3 regions of the Paenibacillus sp. FSL R5-0766 genome follow, and region 1 is predicted to be linked to each of the others. Evidence: riboswitches for the same ligand, from Rfam matches in the RefSeq annotation. Region 1 holds a riboswitch; each other region holds the start of a gene.
The links. Region 1 has a riboswitch for cyclic di-AMP ahead of MKY66_RS00530 (C40 family peptidase). Riboswitches for the same ligand answer to the same signal wherever they lie in the genome.
Positions count from the first base shown of each region.

Region 2: another riboswitch for cyclic di-AMP. It lies ahead of MKY66_RS07180 (hypothetical protein); the one in region 1 lies ahead of MKY66_RS00530 (C40 family peptidase).
Region 3: another riboswitch for cyclic di-AMP. It lies ahead of MKY66_RS17465 (3D domain-containing protein); the one in region 1 lies ahead of MKY66_RS00530 (C40 family peptidase).

Region 1 is NZ_CP150227.1:109,358-111,624, forward strand. Features, by position in the region: gene MKY66_RS00525 (GNAT family protein) at 1-176, opposite strand, end outside; gene MKY66_RS00530 (C40 family peptidase) at 531-965, opposite strand; cyclic di-AMP (ydaO/yuaA leader) riboswitch at 1,005-1,142, opposite strand; gene MKY66_RS00535 (hypothetical protein) at 1,388-2,239, opposite strand; gene MKY66_RS00540 (M1 family metallopeptidase) at 2,250-2,267, opposite strand, start outside.
Region 2 is NZ_CP150227.1:1,621,369-1,623,635, forward strand. Features, by position in the region: gene MKY66_RS07175 (glutathione peroxidase) at 33-512, opposite strand; cyclic di-AMP (ydaO/yuaA leader) riboswitch at 886-1,060, shown strand; gene MKY66_RS07180 (hypothetical protein) at 1,176-1,574, shown strand; gene MKY66_RS07185 (HAD family hydrolase) at 1,702-2,267, shown strand, end outside.
Region 3 is NZ_CP150227.1:4,071,944-4,074,210, forward strand. Features, by position in the region: gene MKY66_RS17460 (polysaccharide deacetylase family protein) at 1-86, shown strand, start outside; gene MKY66_RS17465 (3D domain-containing protein) at 194-868, opposite strand; cyclic di-AMP (ydaO/yuaA leader) riboswitch at 871-1,067, opposite strand; gene MKY66_RS17470 (amino acid ABC transporter ATP-binding protein) at 1,287-2,009, opposite strand; gene MKY66_RS17475 (ABC transporter substrate-binding protein/permease) at 1,996-2,267, opposite strand, start outside.

The DNA of each region.
Region 1 (2,267 bases):
GCATATTGCTCCTGCCGCAGCTGTGCATCTCCGAATTCCACTTCCAGAGCTTTCATCTGCTCCCAGGGGAGCCAGCTGTAGATATTGTAAGGCGGGTCATACTGCCAACTGCAGATAAGCTCCGCATGTTCTTCTCGCATGGGTACAACGTGAAACGTCACAGGGGTTTCCTTCATACACCTGCATGCTCCTTTCCTTGAAACAGAACTCTTTGTCCACTCTACAAAAGAGATGTTCATTTAGCAAGTCTTCCTTCCCAAGAAAAAAATGAAACAAAAGTTCCGGTAATTTCGTTTATATTATAACGGGATGGGTAAAAACATCATAAGGGCACGGACGAACGAACGCAAAATGAACCTGTTGATGTCGCAGGATATACCCCGAGTATAACTTGTAACATGAATAAGGATTGAAGCACAAAAAAACCGCCGGATACATTCCTGCGGAGAATGTACCGGGCGGTTCTGTTATGCTTCTTGCTTCGTTCCAGTATGGTTAATGGTTACAGCATCATGTTGCTCAGCTTGTCCCTAGTCAAGGGCCAGTGATTCATATGCGTCCGTGCTCATAATCCGTTTCGCGCCAACATAACGATTGGCCCAATAGTTTTCACTCAATGCACTGATCGTAACGCCTTTGGAAGAAGAGGAGTGTGCAAACTTTCCATCTCCTACAAAGATTCCTACATGAGATACGCCTTTACCTGTTGTATTAAAGAACACCAGATCGCCAGCTCTCATTTCCATGCGGGATACGGAATCGCCCATGTCGAATTGGGAACTGGATTGGCGTGCCAAATCAATACCCAACTTGTCGAATACATACCGTGTAAATCCGGAGCAGTCAAAGCCGTTAAGCGTTGTTCCCCCACTTTTGTATGTAGTTCCCATTGCTGAATCAATTACTGTGTCCATCTTTGAATCTGCGAATGCGCTACCTGCACCAAGTGATAAAGCGAATGTGATGCTAAGTACAGCTGCGGTTAATTTCTTCTTGAACAAGAGATATTCCCCTTCCAATGCCTGCGAGGTTAGCTTAAGGATTCGGTTGAAGGTCCCCTATGATCCCTCTGTAGCAAGATCAATTCACCCATAACTGGTTCCCCCGCTTCCCAGGTGCCAGGAATTTGGCTATGCTAGTTATGCACCTGCGAAATCAAGAAATGACGATTTAATTTTAAGTAGTTACAAATATGAATGTAAAGATTACAAAGTTGTTACTAAAAACTCACTGCGATTATTGTAACAGAGGAGTACGGCTTTGGCAACGTTTAACAACAAATTTAGCAAAAAAACCTCGACCTTTGACGGGGAAAGGTTGAGGTTTGCCTATTTATTAAGTACATATTAGGGCAAGAGTTTAACATGTGATGGTAACAATTTTTAAACTATCTGCTCTCACCTTTGGATATTTTGGACTGCCATAATCGGAAATGGCTGCATATTTTCCACAGACTCAATAGACATCTGGCAAGTGGATACGTCTGTTGTAGTATAAGTCCGGTAAGTCCCGTTAATAACCATGAGGCTGAAGTGAATGCCCCAAAGACGAGCAGGTGTACTCCGCCCAGCAGGAGTGCAATGCCGATTACAGCGATGAGATGACGCATTGCAATCCAGAGTGCTCTGAGGGTACCGTGAGCCCCGCCTTCTCCTTCTGGTGCCGAAACACCGAACTGCATGTAGAGTATGGCGTGGTGGATGATCCAACCATATAAAATCCAGGCAACAACATAAGGGATACCAGGCAAAAGTAATTGAAGGGAATGAAATCCGTCCATGAGAATCGAGTAGAGCTTCGGTATGAGCCAGTAGGCGGGCAGAAGTATCAATAAAGTACGTATGGTGTGGAGCAGCAGCATCGGTTTCCACAGATTTTTGATTCCGCGGACAAAGGGGATGCGCTCTTCTGTAGAATTAAAGTGCTGAAGTGAGTAGAGCAGTCCTGCCTGAATGAGGGGGCTGATCAACATCCGAACCAGCAGCATGCCCCCTAGAATCCATAGATAACGATGAACCTCCGGATGGGTAGACAGGTTAAGTTGACTTTCCATTTTGAACAAAAGTGTACTCAACTCCCCGGCATCAGCATTCGGATAGCGCAGGAGTAGTGGGATGACCGCCGATTGTACCATTCGATAGAAGAAATATCCCCAAATGAGTTGATAGAGAAATAAGATTGCTGCAATGAACATATGCTGACGGACGAGAAACCAGCCTTCACGTATTTTCGCTTTCACCGTTTCCACCTCACCATGACAGACCTCC
Region 2 (2,267 bases), 1.5 Mb from region 1:
GCTCTACCTTCCGGCTACGGGTGGCCAATGTATTATTTTTGCAGCAAGTTTTTGATATCTTCTTCAATCTTGTCAGGTGTTGTTTTGGGAGCATAACGTTTGATTACCTGTCCGTTCTGATCCACAAGGAATTTGGTGAAATTCCATTTGATTGCTTTGGAGCCGAGCAGGCCAGGAGCTTCTGTGCTAAGGTGTTGGAAAAGAGGGTGAGCGCTTGAGCCGTTCACATCAATTTTCTCAAACATAGGGAAGCTTACGCCATAATTCATCTGACAGAACTCGGCAATATCGTCGGAAGATCCTTTTTCCTGTGCAAACTGGTTGCTTGGGAAACCAAGAACTTCAAATGGAGCATCTTGAAACTTGTCTTGCAGTTCTTGCAGTCCTTTGAATTGAGGGGTAAGGCCGCATGAGCTTGCCGTATTCACGATCAGTAACACTTTGTCACGGTAGTTGGACATTTCAACTTCTTGACCGCGAAGGGTATTCACTTTGTAATCGTAGACTGTCATCTAAATCGCCTCCATTTATTTACTCTTATATCTTCTATTATATTGGTTACAATTAAATATTGCAAAACTAATATGGTGTTAAAAGAATCAAAACAGGCAAGTTGTGCAGAATACGTGAATGAATTGGGATGTGATTATCGTTAGAGTGAGAATTAGATAGCCTTGAAGAGATAGATAGAGTATAACTTTGTTGTAAGCGTTATTATGGATGGGAATTGGCAAAAATCTGCCGATTCGGTGATCTGGGCGGACTTTACACCGACATGGCACGGGTGTATGATTCATTACGTAATTTCAATTTAAACTAAAATTGTACTTGAAAAACGAAACAAACGATAATATCGCTCGATCTTATCCTTAAGATATACGAACGATGTTTTAATCGCTGAGTTTCCATTCATTGATGAATGGGAAACGGGGGAACCAACGGAATGTGCTGTCCAGGACAGTGGCATTCATGGGGTGAATTTTCCGGTGACAGCCGGAAATAGGGCGACTCTCGCGCCCGAATCCGTCAGCTAACCTCGTAAGCGTTAAAGGGAGAGGCAACAAGCCGTACGCTGGTTCATGGTGTTTTCGCCATGGATTATTTAAGAAGCGTTCGGGAGGCCTTGGTCCCCCACGCTTCTTTTTTGTTGTCTTTTCACACCAAGGGAGGAACGAATGATGGATACTGAGATGATCTTAGTGACTGCTCCAAATGAAGCAGGACGCAAATTTATTAAATTGCTGATGTATAAAAAAATGCCGTTTGCCGTTCTAACCAACAGTGCAGGGGAAGAGCGCAGACTCCGTAGAATCGGAGTAGAACATGTCATTCGCATGAACACGGCTGCAGCTCAAAAATGGTTTTTGCCGCAGGGCAGCGTAGGCAACGTGTTTATTTTCGAGAACAGCCTGAATCTGACCTGTCGTTATTTACAGATCTGCCGTTCATGGACATCGAAATCCCTGTGCGTGATTACGGAGCAGAGTCATCCTAAGGGCATCTATCGGGGCATGGGCGCAGACCGGATTGTATATTCGCTCAATGGGGAAGTTGGCTTTCTCCTCAATGGTTAATGCCATAGCTTGTGATTGCTCAGGTGTAAGGTGCCTGTTATAATTGAATGTATCGATAAACGGAAGTTTGAGGAGACTCATGCATGATGGTGAGTCTTCTTTGTTATGCTTACAAGGAGGAATTGGCGTGCCGGATGTAGGTGGATTGAAATGGTTGTTTTTTGATGTTGGAGATACGCTGGTGGATGAATGGGAGCCGGTTGATGATATTATCGGACAGTTCGTCCGCGAAGCCTGTGCATTGGGGTATCCGGTGAAGATTGAGGCGGTACGCGAACTGTTCGCGAACTGTTACCAGAAATATGAGCAATGGCCTATGAGAGTGGCGATTCGCACATTCGTTGAAGACGAGGGACACCAGAAACAGATTCAGGACAAGCTGAAGTTTCAAAAAGATCTTGAACGTCCTTTTCCTTCAGCGGATTCTGTTCTTCAGCAGCTGTCACGGCATTATCACATTGGCATTATTGCCAATCAGAGTCCTGGAACGGAAGAGAGACTGGAGAGTTACGGCTTGCGGAAGTATGTTGATGTTCTGGCCTGCTCGGCTGAAGAAGGAGTGTCCAAGCCAGACCCTGAGTTATACGCTGTAGCCTTGAAGCAGGCCGGTTGTGAACCGGAGGAAGCCGTCATGATCGGCGATCGGATCGATAACGACATTATACCTGCACGGAAGCTGGGCATGCGTACGAT
Region 3 (2,267 bases), 3.0 Mb from region 1:
CTGAAATCATTGAGGAATTGCAAAAGCGTGGATATGAACTCGTCACCTTGGACGAAATGCTGGGGTTGCCAAAGGCCATAGATTAAGCTGACCGTGATAGCAAAATAAATGAGAATATTAAAAGGGTGCTGTTCAATCGCAAATTAGCGACTAGCAGACACCCTGTTTGAATTCGTTAGATGTAATTTATTTTCTACTTCAGAATATACAGCTCGATATCCTGGAAACCAAATTTGCTTACGGACTGTTTGCTACCCGGGATAAAGATATCAATCCGGTGACCCTTGATTGCACCGCCCACATCACGCGCGGTGGCTACAAAAGCCTGTTTTGGCAATCCTGGATGGCTGTGACCAGTTACCAGTACTTTGGTTCCGAGTGGAATTACACTTGGATCAACTGCAATCGTACCCAGTTCAAGGTCATTTCCGAAATAATCGACTGCACCCCAGCCTCCATTTTCAGACGGATCTGCAGAGTATGCCGTTGCTTTCACGTTCACAGCTTTGCTGTAATCGAATGTTTTACCCCAGGCCTGAACCACTTTGTTATCTGCGTTAACGTCCAAGCTTGCTGTGTTAACCGTTTTGGCTTGGGTCTTGCTCTCCGTCGCCGCAGCGGCTGCTACATTGTTTGCCTTACCGGGAATCGTAATTTTCAAACCACCATAAATGTTGTAAGGTGAAATGTCGTTGTTTGCTTTAACCAACGTGTTGAGTGCTACTCCATATTGTTTTGATAAGGTGTAGAAGGTATCCCCTTCTTTGGCCACATGAACTGAATCGGCGTGAGCCGGAACGGCTTGAATGAGCATTGCTGTTGTCATTAATGCTACTGCTGTTTTGGCTATACGTTTCTTGTTAATCATGGTCTTCCTCCCTCATTGTGCCTGCGAAGTTAGTTGTCGGATTCGGATGAAGAGCCCACCCTATAGGTTCTTCATTACATTTGAGACGTTATGTACCCCTAATTCACCCCAAGCAGTGTGCTGTAGATCTTCCCCCTGCACAATCTGCATCGTTACATCCCCCGCACTCCCTGTCCGGAAGTTTCGGCAGAGTTCAATATATCACAATTTTGTAACCTGAACTTGTAGTAATTCTTACCAAATGGTTTTTAGCATGTAAGCATATGTAAGAATACTGGATAATTCAGAAAAGTTGGCGAACCGACTTCTTTATATTTGGTAACAGAATAGTTACTTTTCCGAATGCAAACATGATTATTATCCATAAAAAATAGCGTTACCGACTCGAAGTCAGTAACGCTATTTTCGATCACTTCGTTTAAAGTACTTTCGCAAGAAAATCACGTGTACGTGAATTTTTCGGTGCTCCAAATACCTCATCAGGTGTTCCCTCTTCTACAATAACCCCGCCATCCATGAACAGGATCCGGTCTCCCACTTCACGTGCAAAACCCATCTCATGTGTCACGATGACCATGGTCATCCCGCCTTCTGCAAGACGTTTCATGACATCCAGCACTTCACCGACCATCTCGGGGTCCAGTGCCGAAGTAGGCTCGTCAAACAGCATAACATGCGGCTGCATAGCCAATGCTCTTGCAATGGCGATCCGCTGCTTCTGTCCACCGGACAGCTGATTCGGGAATGTATCTTTTTTATCGTACAAGCCCACAGTGTTAAGCAGATCAGCAGCAATTTTCTCCGCTTCCTGCGTGGATTGTTTCTTCACTTTAATCGGAGCAATCGTGATGTTTTGCTGTACGGTTTTGTGTGGGAACAGGTTGAAATGCTGGAACACCATGCCCATTTTTTCCCGAGTTGCATTAATGTTGTGCTTGGGGTCCGTAATTGACACACCTTCAAAATCGATTTCACCTGATGTAGGTTGTTCCAAGAGGTTCAGACAACGCAAGAATGTACTTTTACCTGAACCGGAAGGACCGATAACCACGACAACCTCGCCTTTGCCAATCGTCACGTTAATGCCCTTAAGCACATCGTTATTACCATAAGATTTGTGTAATTGTCTAACGTCTATCACTTGCACTCAACTTCCTTTCCAGTCGTCCCAGCAGCTTGGACAAAATGAACGTCATTACAAAGTAGATGGCTGCTGCAATCAAAAATGGACTCAAGCCTTGGTACGTAATGTTTTTGACCACACTTGCCTGATACATAATGTCCACCATACCGATAACGGAGATAATGGAGGATTCTTTGATGATGGTTATGAATTCATTACCGATCGCCGGTAATACAGCTTTGAATGCCTGTGGCAATATGATATAACGCATCGCGG